Regions from separate parts of the Lactiplantibacillus kimchii genome, predicted to be linked through region 2. Evidence: predicted binding sites of a transcription regulator. Region 2 holds the regulator's gene; each other region holds the start of a gene.

Region 1 (4,739 bases), 850 kb from region 2:
TGTTCATCCGCCTTTGCGAAGATATCGAGTCACTCAAAGAAGCCTAAGAGCGTTATATTAATTGGTACAGTAATTATTGAATTCCCCTTAAAATCATAACTACCCATAAAACGAATAATTTACTCCAGGGTTATAAGCTCTATGTACTTGCCAGCATCTCGAGATGCTGGCTTTTATGTATCAAAGCCAAACCACTCTTGTCACTTTTGCCACTGCTTTACGCGGTGCTTGCTGGTATTACTTACCTGGACCCTTAATAGAGACTCCATATTTCCTAATGATCACGTATATACCTCTTGGTGGTTGATCCATTTAATCCAACTGTGCTGACATAATAACCAACTGACCAGAAATGTCGATTTTTAAATTTCATGTTGAACAAACATCATCAATGCCGATTTACCTTCCACAAGTTTTATGCCTTTGTATTGGTACAACAAGTAAATATCATCTTGCAACTCACGTTGATATTGATTATAAATTATTTTTCTCCTATATTTTGGAGTGAATACGCTATGGTACTTACAAAGCCATTTGGTATGCGCAAGACTATTTAGTTTATTCGCCATTTCTGACGTTTCCTTTCGATTTTGAATGTTTGGCTCTGACACTTACATTCTAAATCTGATGGGGGCGTTTTGGTTTAACCATTTTGCCATCCGCCCGCATAGCGGGTGGTTTTTTGTTTCACACGCTTTAGCGCGCTCAACTAGGCCTAAAGGCATAACAAAATTGGCCGGTATATCCCCGGTAAAATACCGGGAACATACCAGCCAATTAGCAGCTTAGAAATTCACTCTAATTTATGGGGTTCACTTCAAATGTTATTTTTAACGGGCCATACGAAGCCTCCAAACGTAATAAACTGATTGTTTGGGGCTGTTATCTATGTTCTAGCATTGGTACGGTACTATATTTCTTCACCGGGTATCAACTGATTCATGGGATAATCAATCAAGAGTTCCTAGCTATCGCATTTTTATCGTATATTCCAGGGATTATCATAATGCCTAAACAAATCTATAATTATTGGTCGCAACAGCCTGATCCTAATCAAAAAATCATTATACCAACGGTTGCGGACTACCAATTTGCTAACAAGCTTAGACTAAAAGAAGCCATTGCGTTTGCATTCTTCGCATTAGCAATCTTGTTGCTTAGAACGTAAATTTTAAATTAGTTTTCTTGTTTCAATAAGCATTATTATGTGGCGTTTTCAAACAAATAAAAAATAAAGTGATCCTCAATTAGGACAAATATTGTCCAAGCCTTGAGGGTCACTTTATTTTTGTTTTATCGAGGTTTGAAATTCGATTGTATCAAACAGAATTATTTTAATAAATAGGCCGCATCCGCTGCATGATCGAATGAGGATAAAATCTTAGGCCCATCATCGGTAATAACGAGGGTATGTTCATACTGGCAACTTAAACTGCCATCCATCGTCCGGACGGTCCAGCCATCATCAGCTGTTTCGCCAGAACGCCAGTCGCCGATGTTCACCATTGGTTCAATGGTAATCGTCATCCCAGCCTTGAGCCGTGTCCCGTGACCAGCTTCACCATAATGAGGGACGTCTGGTTTTTCATGCATCGTTGGTCCGATACCATGGCCGATGTATTCGCGGACCACGCCGTAACCCATTTGGTTTTCAGCGTAATCTTGAATTGCCCAGCCGATATCACCGATACGGTTGCCAACAACGGCTTGGTCAATCCCACGGTAAAGTGCTTCATAGGTGACGGCCATTAGTTTTTTGACTTCTGGTGAGGCTGTACCGGCAACGAAAGCGTGGCAAGAGTCACTCAAGTAACCATGGTAGTTAATGACGGTGTCGATTTTTAATAAATCGCCGTCTTTAACTAAGATGTCTTTACTAGGGCAACCGTGACAAATCATGTCATTAACGCTGACACAAGTTGAGTATTTGTAGCCTTCAAAGTTAAGTTCACCCGGGGTGGCGTCGTGGGCGGTAATGTAATCATAAGCAAAATGATCCACATCCCAAGTTGTAATGCCAGGCTTAATGTAATCTTCTAAGGCATGAAACAAGCCGACCATGATGTCGCCAGCTGCTTGCATGCCCTTAATCTCGCGATCTGATTTAAGAGTTATCATGTTTCCTCCAAAAAAATTAAATGAATTTATGAGTAAAATTGGTTCCTTTGTTAGTATACTGCAATCAGCCATATCCGACAAAATGCATTGTTTGTGGTGTGTCAGGCTAAGGCTGCGCAATAAAAAAGTTATAAAAAATTTGCTCGGCTCCGGATATTGAATTGGCGGGCAAGTAAGCGGATTGGTTGTTTACAATTGAGTCGCCATTTCAAAATAAAGGCTGGTTATCCCAAAAGTTAATGATACAATATATAGTGTTGTTTCAAACAAGGCCACTACATACTGTAGTGGCTACCGAATAGTTGGCCAACTATTAGCATACAGCGGTATATTTAGCGATGGAAAGAGGAACTTTATTTTGAGTAATTATTTTAAATTTTTGTCCCACCAATTAAAAGGTTGGCCACAACAGAATTACTATTTATTCTATTTTAGCTTGGGTTGCCAAGTGATGACCTTGGTAAGTGCGCCTATCACAATCCTATCTATTCTAACATTTATTGGGACGACCTTGGGTGTTTTATGTGTCTTAGCAATCAATGCGGCGAAATCAGTCAACGGTTTGTTGGGCGTTATATCAGCAATTTGCTTCATTGTTGTTGGTTTTTCAGCGAAAAACTATTTAAGTATTGGGGAACAACTTGCTTACGTCGTGACCTTGGATATTCCGGTGTTACTCAGTGCGAGCTGGAATGTCAACATGGTCTCGAAAATTCGAAAGTTTACTGGCCGGACTTGGGTCGTGGCCATTGTGGCAACCTTAGTGGTGTACGGGGTATCCGGTTACTTAATCGGCGCTTTAACGGATGATCCACGGCCGTGGGTTGATGCGATTAGTTTCGCCATTTGCCTAACAGCGGGTGTGATTTGCTACTTACGTTACAATAATCAATATTTCTGGTGGATTGCATCAGGGCTAGCGCAAATGGTCCTTTGGTTCATCTCGTTCCGACAAGGTTCCGCAACCTTAGCGATGTTCATTAATAGTTCCGTTTACTTAATGAATGACGTTTTAGCGTTTACTGTTTCGCCTTGGTACAACAAGCATGAACGGGCTCGCTTGATTGCCGAAGAAAAGGCCGCCAGTGAATCAACAGATGATGCGGCAACGGACTTTAGTTTAAATCATTAATCAGAATAGGTAACACGATTAAAAAACGATTGCGATGATTGACGTCGCAATCGTTTTTTTTGATAACTTGTCTAGCTAGTATAGACAAGCTAAAACATAATGAAACTCATTATTAAAAGCAAAAAGCGTTGCTATTTGACAACTTGTCTAAACAAGTTTATAGTCAGCCTTGAAAGCGATTGCTTAATCAATTGGAGGGCCAAGTAGATGCGAAATAAATCAGCACTAGTTTATGATGACTTAATGCAAAAAATTGATCGCGAGGTTTACAAACTAGGCACTTATCTGCCGAGTGAATATCAAATCTGTGAACTTTACGGTATCTCACGAGAAACTGGGCGCAAGGCCTTGGCAATGTTAGCTGAGGATGGTTATATCCAGAAAATTCGTGGGAAGGGGTCGATGGTAATTGAACATCGACAGTATGAATTTCCAGTTTCTGGGATTGTCAGCTATAAGGAGTTAGCGCAACAGCTACATGTGAATACTGAAAATGACGTGTACTACTTTGAACCACATGTGAGCTTACCAGTTCAAAAGTTTACATCGTTAGGGGTCGAGATGGCTGCCGAACCAGTGACTGCGATTAAGCGGATTCGCGTCATTGATAGCGAACCAGATATTATCGACAAGGATTATATTTTACAAGCGGTGGTACCGGATTTACCAAAAAGTGCGGCTGAAGATTCATTGTATGCCTACTTTGAGGATGAATTGGGGTTAGAGATTGCCTATGCCACCAAAGAGATTACGATGGAGCCGGCGAACGCTGAAGATTGTGAACGCCTCAACTTAGCAGCTGGGGCGTATATGGCAGTGGTCCGGAGTGTCACTAGTCTAGCGGATGCGACGCCATTCCAATATACCGAATCACGACATCGTGCAGATAAGTTTCGGTTTCGGGACTTTGCCCGCCGGACTAAGAAGTCAAATTAGAGAGGAGCCGGCGTTATGAAATTATCACAACAAGTCATTTATCAGCTTTATCCAAAATCATTTTATGATAGTGATGGTGATGGGATTGGTGATCTACAAGGCATTATTGCCAAGATTCCTTATTTAGCAAAGCTGAATATTGATATGATTTGGTTCAATCCATTCTTTGTATCACCGCAAAATGATAACGGTTATGATATTGCGGATTATTACCAAATTGACCCAACTTTTGGGACGATGGCTGATTTTGACGAATTGGTCGCGAAGCTCAAGGCAGTCGGGATTGAAGTCATGCTCGATATGGTCTTCAATCATACATCGACGGCGCATCCCTGGTTTCAAAAGGCATTAGCCGGCGATCCTAACTATCAAAAATTTTATTATTTGCGACCAGCCAAAGCCAATGGCCAATTACCAACGAATTGGGAATCGAAGTTTGGTGGGCCGGCCTGGGCACCGTTTGGGACGACTGGTTTATATTATTTACACCTATACGACCCCACCCAAGCGGATTTGGATTGGCATAACCCTGCCGTGCGTGCGGCTTGTAGCG
Region 2 (4,739 bases):
TCGTCTCATACTTGCTTGATACGAATGATAATAGTAATGACTTGGGCAACTTGGCGGAACAACACGGGTACCTTGATTTACCAACGGATGAAGCGGTCTATGGTAAAGGGGTTAAACGGGCGATTCCAGAAGATGATCATATTTTCTTTAGCCATTTAGCCCGGAAGTTAGCGGCGATTGCGGCATTAAAACCAGACCTTTTAAAGAAGCTGGATGAAAATGAACAAACCCCGTTATACCACGATATTGAAAAACCAATGGCCTTGGTCTTAGCACAAATGGAAATTGCTGGGATTACGGTGGATAGTAGTCGATTGCAGGCCATGGGGAGTCAGTTCAAAGAGCGGCTCAGTGAAATTGAACAAGTGATTTACCAAGAAGCTGGTCAAGAATTCAATATTAAGTCACCCAAACAATTAGGCAAAATTTTATTTGAAGAAATGCATTTACCGGTGCTTAAAAAGACCAAGACGGGCTATTCAACGGCGGTCGATGTATTAGAAAAGTTGGCCCCTGAGGCCCCAATTGTTGCGAACATTTTACAATATCGACAAATTTCGAAGATTCAGTCGACCTATGTTGAAGGGTTATTGGATGCTATTCACTCAACTGACCAAAAAGTGCACACTCGTTACTTACAAACGTTGACACAAACAGGTCGCTTATCTTCCGTTGATCCTAATCTCCAGAACATTCCGGTTCGAGTAGAAGAGGGGCGGCGGATTCGCCAAGCCTTTGTGCCAAGTCATGCTGGTTGGCAGATTTTTTCATCTGATTATTCCCAAATTGAATTGCGGGTCTTAGCACACATCACGCATGATGAAAATATGCAGGCAGCCTTTAAAGCCGGTGATGATATTCATGCGGCAACTGCGATGCGGATCTTTAATTTGAAGTCACCGGCCGACGTGACCCCTAATATCCGCCGGCAAGCTAAGGCGGTTAACTTTGGAATTGTCTACGGGATTAGTGATTATGGCTTATCACAAAATATCGGCATTACGCGCAAGCAAGCACGCAGTTTCATTGACGCTTACTTTGCGGAATATCCAGGCGTGAAGCAATACATGACGGATATTGTTAAAACGGCCAAAGAACAAGGTTACGTGGAAACCATTGCGCATCGGCGCCGATATTTACCAGACATTAATTCAGCTAGTTTTAATCAACGTGCTTTTGCAGAACGAACAGCGATGAACACGCCGATTCAAGGTAGTGCTGCCGATATTATTAAAATTGCGATGATTAATATGCAAGCCCAATTAAAAGCATCTGGGCTAGCGGCAACGATGTTGTTACAGGTTCATGATGAATTGATTTTTGAAGCGCCAGCCGCTGAAATTCCAACGCTTGAAAAGTTGGTGCCAAGTGTGATGGATTCGGCCGTTGAATTAGCCGTACCATTGAAAGTTGAAAGTCATTTTGGCAACACTTGGTATGATGCAAAATAGGAAGTGAAGACATGCCTGAATTACCAGAAGTTGAAACAGTTCGGCGCGGGCTGAATCGCCTTGTTAAAGGGGCGACAATTGCCAGTGTTGAAGTCCGCTGGCCACGAATCGTCAACAATGATGTTGATCGTTTTAAAGCCCGCTTAGTGAATGCGACCATTGAAAAAGTTGATCGGCGGGGAAAATACTTATTATTCCGGTTTAATCATGGCTTGACGATGGTCTCACACTTACGGATGGAAGGTAAGTATAACGTGATGCCTAAGGATGAAGGCCAGACTAAGCATACACACGTTATTTTTCATCTGACGGATCAGCGAGATTTATTGTATAACGACACCCGCAAGTTCGGACGGATGACGCTAGTACCAACGGGTGAAGAAACGACGGTCGGTGGGTTAAAGACCATGGGACCTGAGCCAATTGACAGTGCGTTAACGATGGCGTATTTAACAGCCGTTTTGGCAAAATCCAAGAAAATGATTAAGCCTTTCTTGTTGGATCAAAGCAAGATTGCTGGAATTGGCAATATCTATGCGGATGAAACATTATGGTTGAGTAAAATCCATCCGATGCGACCAGCGAATAGCTTGACCGAAACGGAGATTGCTGCATTACGACAAAATATTATTGCTGAAATGGCACTGGCGATTAAGGGTCACGGCACGACGGTGCATTCTTTTTCGACGGCGTTTGGTGAAGCCGGTCAGTTTCAGAATCAGTTACATGTGTATGGTCGCGAAGGGGAACCTTGTGAACGTTGTGGGACGTTAATTGAAAAAATTAAAGTGGCGCAACGTGGGACCCATTTTTGTCCCCATGAGCAACGGTTGTAGGAGGCTGAAATGACGCAATTAATTGGTTTAACAGGTGGTATTGCAAGCGGTAAGTCGACGGTGTCAGCAATGCTTGCAACTGCTGGCCTACCGATTGTTGATGCTGATAAGTTGGCCTGGCAAGTTGAAGGCCCAGGCATGCCGACGACCGAAAAAATTGCGGCTTATTTCGGTCCTCAGGCATTACAACCAGATGGTCAGCTCAATCGGTCTTGGCTAGGCCAACTGGTCTTTAACGATCCTCAAGCCATGGCTGCGTTGACGGCAATTACGCAGTTACCGATTCAATATGCTATTTTAGAAAAAATTGTGGCATTGGGGCAAGTGACCCCTACGCCGTCAGCCATTATTTTAGATATCCCGTTACTATTTGAAAATGGCTGGGAACAGTTATGTGATCAAGTGATGGTCGTCACAGCGGCGGATGCAGTAATCTTACAGCGCTTAATGGCGCGTAATCACTTGACGGTGGCGGCGGCGAAAGCACGCATGGCAAGTCAATTACCCCTGGCGACAAAAGTCAAACGGGCAAATATTGTGATTGATAACGGGGAAAACATTGATAAAACAAGAACTAGCGTGTTAAAATGGCTGGAAACTATAAAAACTAACTGAAATTTAAACATTGATTAGCAAAGATGAGGTGAGAAGTCTATGCAATGTCCACATTGTCATCATAATGGCTCCCGCGTAGTTGATAGCCGGCCTACTGATGACGGTCGCGTGATTCGGCGACGGCGTGAATGTGAAAACTGTGGGTTTCGTTTTACGACGTTTGAACGCGTTGAGGCGACCCCGTTATTAGTCATCAAAAAGAATGGGGCGCGGGAAGAATTCAATCGCGAAAAAGTATTGCGCGGTATTATTCGGTCAGCTGAAAAGCGGCCCGTTAGCATGGAGACGATGACTAGCGTGGTTGATGACGTTGAAAACCAAGTTCGATCACTCGGCGAGAATGAAATTTCTAGTCAAGTGATTGGGGAATATGTCATGGAAAAACTGGCAGATATTGATGAAATTTCGTATATTCGCTTTGCCAGCGTCTATCGACAATTCAAAGACATGCACGTCTTCTTAAATGAACTACAAGATATGATGGAACGTGATAAAGTAAAATTGGCTAAGCGGACACCTAAAACTGGGGCTGCGCCGAAGCCTAAAAAAGATTAAGTTATGAAGATTGGTGAACAACATGCCTAAAGATGATCCAAACTTGACGCCGAAAGCGGGCTTAGTTGTCCCACCGACATTAGCGTTAAGTGCCACGGAGCAGGCCGTTTTGGCTGAGCTCTATTTACCTTTGATTGGTCCACTGGCTTATAGCCTGTATGCGGCTTTGCGACCGTTACAGCGCCCAACCAGTGACTTAAGTAATCGCCGCAGTCACGCTGAGTTGTTGGGGATATTAAACGTTGATTTGCCCACGGTTTTAGCGGCACGGCGTAAGTTAGAAGCTACGGGGTTACTCCATAGTTACTATCAAAAAGATGAGCTGGGAGAGGTCTATATTTATGAGTTAAAGGCCCCCATGCCAGTGACGCAATTCTTTGAAGATGATCTGCTTAGTGTCTTACTCTTGGACGCCGTGGGTGAATTGCGGTATCAACAATTAGCGACCGCATTTACCCCGGCCACGGTGGATTTGACACAAGCCACGGAGGTCACTGCGAATTTATTAGATGTCTTTCATATTGACAGTCAAAAAGTGACACATGTGCCTAACGAGATTAAGACGGTGCGCCAGCAGTTACCTGCGGCGGCAACCACAAAAGTGACGCCCGACTTAACTGATGAAACGTTTGATTGGCAAGTTTTAGGTCAGATTTTAAAACAAAACTATGTTGATTTAAAGCAGGTCGCCAGTTCACGTCAATTGATTATGACGGAAAGTCGCGTTTATGGAATTAGTGAAGTTGAGATGGCTAAGTTGATTAGTGAAGTCGCCAGTTTAACGACGGGCCGCTTTGATGAAAGTCAGTTGAAACTCTTGATTGCCCGCCGCTACGAACGCCCAATCGCTCCCGCTGAACAGCATGTGGCTGTGGCAGCTACAACGACTCCGGCAACTGCTAAAACCAAGCTATCAACAGCTGAGCAACAACTGGTAGCATTAGCGAAACAACAATCACCGTATGATTTTTTAGCCGATTTGAAGAACGCCAAGCACGGTTTTGTGACCAATGGTGAAACGCGGTTGGTCCATGATTTGGTCAATCGAGGGGTGTTACCAAATGCGGTCATTAATATGGTGATCTATTACTTATTACAAAATCGTGAATTAGCGGCTTTAAACCGGAACTTATTAGAGACCGTTGCGAATGATTGGCAACAACATGACGTGATGACCCCAGAAGCAGCCTTGGCCTACTTGCAACAACGGCAACAGCCAAAGCCAACGACACGACGGAATAATCAACGGCATAGTCGGCCGACCCGGAAAGAAATTGTGCCG
Region 3 (4,739 bases), 990 kb from region 2:
TCAGGATATAACATTGCGTTTGCCCACAAGGGGTCAATTGACAGTCGCATCGATTCGGCTGGTCAAACAGCGCATAGTTCGATGCCGGAACAAGGTTACAATGCCCTTGATCCGTTGATTGAGGTGCTCTATCAAGCGCAACATGCTTTTCGTGATAGTGATCGACATAGCGAGCTACTAGGTGATTTAGGGTTCAACACGACGATTGTTAACGGTGGCAATCAAGTGAACTCGATTCCAGCGACTGCCACTGCTGAAATCAATATTCGATCAATTCCTGAATTCGATAATGCGACTGCGATTGCCTTGTTACAAAAATTAGTCGATCAGCAGAATGCAACCGGCGCCCAGTTGACGCTGACGGTCTTTATGTCACAGAATCCAGTGGCCGCACCGCGGGATTCCAAGTTGAGTGATTTAGCGGCTGAAGTGGGGGCAACTTACGCCGGTGCGCCCATTCCGAAAGTGGCTATTCCAGCGGTAACGGATGCGTCGAACTTGCTAAAAGACAAACCTGATGATTTTCCATTTATCATGTTTGGTCCCGGCAATATGACGCCACACCAAGTCAATGAATGTGTGGATAAACAGATGTATTTGGACTTTATTCACCTGTATGAACGCTTATTTGTTGCCTATTTCAACTAAATTTTGGTACTTTAAAAGCCGGTCAAATTAGTGATGAATTTAGTCACTAGTTTGACCGGCTTTTACTGGTTATCAGATTAATCTTGTAATTCACGGATGGCTAAAGCAAAGTCACCGAGTGTTGCAGAACCGTTGGCTTTGATGACTGGCATCGTGATGTAAGTGTCCAAAGCTGGGACGGTCACATAATCGTTTAAAAGCGTCTTAAATTGTGCGCGGACCTTGGTTAAGAACGCTTCGCTAACCACACCACCGCCGAAAACAATCTTATCTGGTCGCAGGATTAAAGTCGCTTGGATTGCAGCTTGGGCCACGTAATAGGCCATAATATCCCAAACATGGTCAGTTAGGGGGACATCTTTACCTGGACGACCTAACCGAGCATCGAATGTTGGACCCGCAACTAAGCCTTCTAGACAATCGCCATGAAAGGGACAGACCCCCTTAAAATCTAGATCATCAGGGTGGCGTTTTAGGAAGGTGTGGCCCATTTCAGGATGACCAGTCGTGCCAACGAATTTACCGTCAGAAATAGCGCCAGCACCGACGCCGGTACCAATGGTGTAATAAACTAAGGAATTGATTTTCTCATTGGCTAACGTCGACATCACATATTCGCCATAAGCGGAGCCATTCACGTCCGTGGTCCAAAACATTGGGATATCAAAATGTTTTTTTAGCGTGCCAATAAAATCTGTATCTTGCCAACCGGGTTTAGGGGTGGATGTGATATAGCCATACTTAGGTGAATTCTTGCGTAATTCGATGGGTCCGAACGATGCGACGCCTAACGCTTCAATCTTAAATTGTTTGAAATAATCAATTGCCTTTTGCAAAGTTTCAGCGGGAGTCGTGGTTGGAAAATGAATGCTATCCTTGATGCGATAGTCTTCATCACCAATTGCACACACAAATTTTGTTCCGCCAGCTTCAATACTACCTACTAACAAAGTCATCGCTCCTTAAACGAAAAGAAATCGTTTTCATTTTTTTACATAATACAGTTATTCAAATTTTATGTCAAATGGCAACTGATGGATACAACGAGATAGGTGACGTCATGAGAGCAAAAATAGCTGATGTTGCAAGCGTGGCCGGGGTATCAAAGATAACAGTTTCAAGAGTGTTGAACAAACGCGGTTACGGTATATGAATTGGTCAAATATGCGATTAAGTTCTAATTAACTGATCGTAAAAAATAATCGCTGCAAGAATTAGTGATGAAAATTCTTGCAGCGATTATTTAGTGTGTGTCATTAGTATTCTGGTTTTAATGCGGCGGGTGCCGCCAAGGCCGTTGTTTGCAGGGCTGTTTTGGCATCGGTTGGAATGACATTGTGTTGCGGGCTCCAACCGGAATCTTTTGTTAGCTGAATCGTCGTATTGCCGCGTTTTAAAATCATACTAGTGGCAGTCGTGAGATTCAAGTTGGCGGAACCAAACTTGAGTTGTGTTAAGTTAGCTTGGTTGTTACCAGCAAGCTTTAAAGTAAACCCGCCCTTAATTGTAGGGTGGTTAGCTTGAAAAAAAGCCAATTGTTTTTTTGAAGTTAGGTATAACGCCACTTGATCAGATGGACTGACCCAGCGTCCTAAGTAATCGTTTGTTTGAACCTTATTAACTGCGGTGACCTTGGTTGTGGTTTGCACAGCCTTGGGTTCTGACCGAAAGGACTTGCTGGTGGTCGCTTGGCAACCGGCTAGCCCCAATGTTAGTAGTAAAGTTAACCCTAACATTCCCCGTAAATTTTTCATGATAATCTCCTCCAAAGTCCTAATCCCGACAATTAGGAACTTTTTCTCTCTTGAATTTCATTATAAAGGAAGCTTGCGTGAAGTGGAACCAATAGGCCATGCTTTATAGTAAAAAATTAAACCGATTACAATGATTTTTAGTAAAAAAACGTCGCAGCTGACCTTGGACAACCCATTTTGTACCGATTGAATCGGGACCTTTTCAATTTTAGACGATTGATTGCGATGAAATCGGTCGCAAGTTACGCGGATTAAACGTTGCGGCTATGCGATTGTCCGTAACAGTTGACGCCTTGAAATGAATATTCCGATTATATAAGTTAAGCCATATAAAACAAAAATGTGAGTTATTTATCGGTCGGCGTAACGTTGGTAGTTACCCGTTTAACACAAGCTAGGTGATTTAAACGGCCAAGGGACCTATAGGCAGACTAATCAAAATGAGCTACTATATATAGTATGGTAAATGAATTCAGCCCACTGCAACTAGTAGCACTGGGCTGGCTTAAATGACTTATTTTAATAAAGTGGGGGATTAGCATGGGAACAAGGGCAGCAGCAACTAGTTTAGATCAGTTACGAGAATTACCGGTCATTAAACGTGGGGGAACGCAAACTAAGTTTCATCCTTATAAATTGAATTATGTTCTAGCACAATTAGTACCAGCTGAGGCTGATCGCCAAGCAGTGCGGCAAGCGTTAGTCGTACATTATCGGACCGCCACGGCCATTGAAACCCGTGAATTACGACCAGCGTTGATTCAAATTCTACAGGACTTGGATTTAACGACGGCGGCTAAAGCTTATCAAGATTATTTTATTGCGGAACAAGCGCGATTTTCTGCGGCCACGAATGTGCGGGACCGGATTGAGCAGTTATTCAGTCGTGATGCCAATGTGGTTCATGAAAATGCGAATAAGGATAGCAACGTGTTTAACACGCAACGGGACTTAGAAGCCGGGGCCGCAAGTCGGGCGATTGGGCTCAAAATGTTACCTGATTTGGTGGCTAAAGCGCATTTGCGTGGCGATATCCATTGGCATGACTTGGATTATTCACCAGTTACGCCAGAAACAAACTGTTGTCTAATTGATTTTGATGGCATGTTTAAAAATGGTTATAAAATTGGAAATGCCGAAGTTGCCTCACCCCGCTCTATTCAAACAGCCACCGCCCAGATGGCTCAAATCATTGCTAACGTGGCGTCATTACAATATGGTGGCTGTTCAGCGAATCGTGTTGATCAGTTATTGGCGCCATTTGCGGCAATTAATTATCAAAAACATTTAGCTGATGCTGAAAAATGGGTTGTCGCAGCGCAGCGTGAGGCCTATGCGCAGACCAAAACTAAAAAAGATATTTATGATGCGATGCAAGCACTAGAGTATGAGATTAATACGCTATATTCATCTCAGGGACAGACACCCTTTACGACGGTCAATTTTGGCTTAGGCACGAGTTGGATTGAACGTGAAATTCAAACAGCCATTCTTAAAATTCGGATTAAAGGCTTAGGTAAAGAACAGCGGACAGCGATTTTTCCGAAGCTAATTTTTACAGTCAAACGTGGGTTGAATCTCGATCCAACTGACCCGAACTATGATATTAAAAGCTTAGCGATTGCGTGTGCGACCAAGCGAATGTATCCTGATTTATTAATGTATGACAAAATCAAGGCTTTGACTGGTAGCTTCAAAACACCGATGGGCTGTCGTTCCTTTTTACAAGGTTGGCGGGATGAAAATGGGGTCGAAGTGAACTCGGGGCGGATGAATTTAGGCGTCGTGACCGTTAATCTACCGCGGATTGCTTTATCAGCTCACGGAGACCAAACGTTATTTTGGGAGATTTTCGAAGAACGGATGGCGACGTGTCATCAAGCATTAGCCTATCGAATTGAACGGACCAAGGAAGCCCAGCCTGAAAATGCGCCGTTACTCTATATGTATGGGGCTTTTGGGAAACGCCTACAACCAGGCGAGTCGGTTGATGCCTTATTTAAAAATGAACGAGCGACGATTTCACTGGGCTACATTGGAATCTATGAAGTTTGTACCACCTTTTTTGGCCCGGATTGGGAGCAAGATGCTGCGGCTTTAGCGTTTGCCGAAAAAGTTGTCAAGGCGTTGCGCGATAAGTGTCAGCAATGGGCGCAAGCGAGTGGGTATCATTATAGCCTCTATTCAACGCCGGCGGAATCCTTAACGGATACATTTTGTCGTGATGACATCTTGAAGTTTGGTCGGGTGCCAGATGTGACGGATAAGGAATATTATACGAATAGTTTTCACTATGATGTCCGGAAACATCCAACACCGTTTGATAAATTAACGTTA

The links. The regulator NrdR, encoded in region 2, represses ribonucleotide reductase genes. The targets are predictions, from matches to a motif close to ACACNATATATNGTGT.
Region 1: the regulator NrdR is predicted to act here: its motif matches at 2,361-2,376, upstream of pnuC (nicotinamide riboside transporter PnuC).
Region 3: the regulator NrdR is predicted to act here: its motif matches at 2,848-2,863, upstream of nrdD (anaerobic ribonucleoside-triphosphate reductase).

What each region holds. Positions count from the first base shown of each region.
Region 1 covers NZ_CP027194.1:1,869,711-1,874,449, forward strand. The annotation lists partial or broken gene C5Z26_RS09060 (transposase) at 281-569, opposite strand; gene C5Z26_RS12500 (hypothetical protein) at 1,007-1,168, shown strand; gene map (type I methionyl aminopeptidase) at 1,330-2,118, opposite strand; gene pnuC (nicotinamide riboside transporter PnuC) at 2,474-3,250, shown strand; gene treR (trehalose operon repressor) at 3,458-4,186, shown strand; gene treC (alpha,alpha-phosphotrehalase) at 4,202-4,739, shown strand, end outside.
Region 2 covers NZ_CP027194.1:271,736-276,474, forward strand. The annotation lists gene polA (DNA polymerase I) at 1-1,451, shown strand, start outside; gene mutM (DNA-formamidopyrimidine glycosylase) at 1,463-2,287, shown strand; gene coaE (dephospho-CoA kinase) at 2,297-2,902, shown strand; gene nrdR (transcriptional regulator NrdR) at 2,942-3,457, shown strand; gene C5Z26_RS01450 (replication initiation and membrane attachment family protein) at 3,480-4,739, shown strand, end outside.
Region 3 covers NZ_CP027194.1:1,266,076-1,270,814, reverse strand. The annotation lists gene C5Z26_RS06310 (ArgE/DapE family deacylase) at 1-648, shown strand, start outside; gene scrK (fructokinase ScrK) at 726-1,598, opposite strand; gene C5Z26_RS12795 (LacI family DNA-binding transcriptional regulator) at 1,673-1,801, shown strand; gene C5Z26_RS06295 (hypothetical protein) at 1,905-2,402, opposite strand; gene nrdD (anaerobic ribonucleoside-triphosphate reductase) at 2,943-4,739, shown strand, end outside.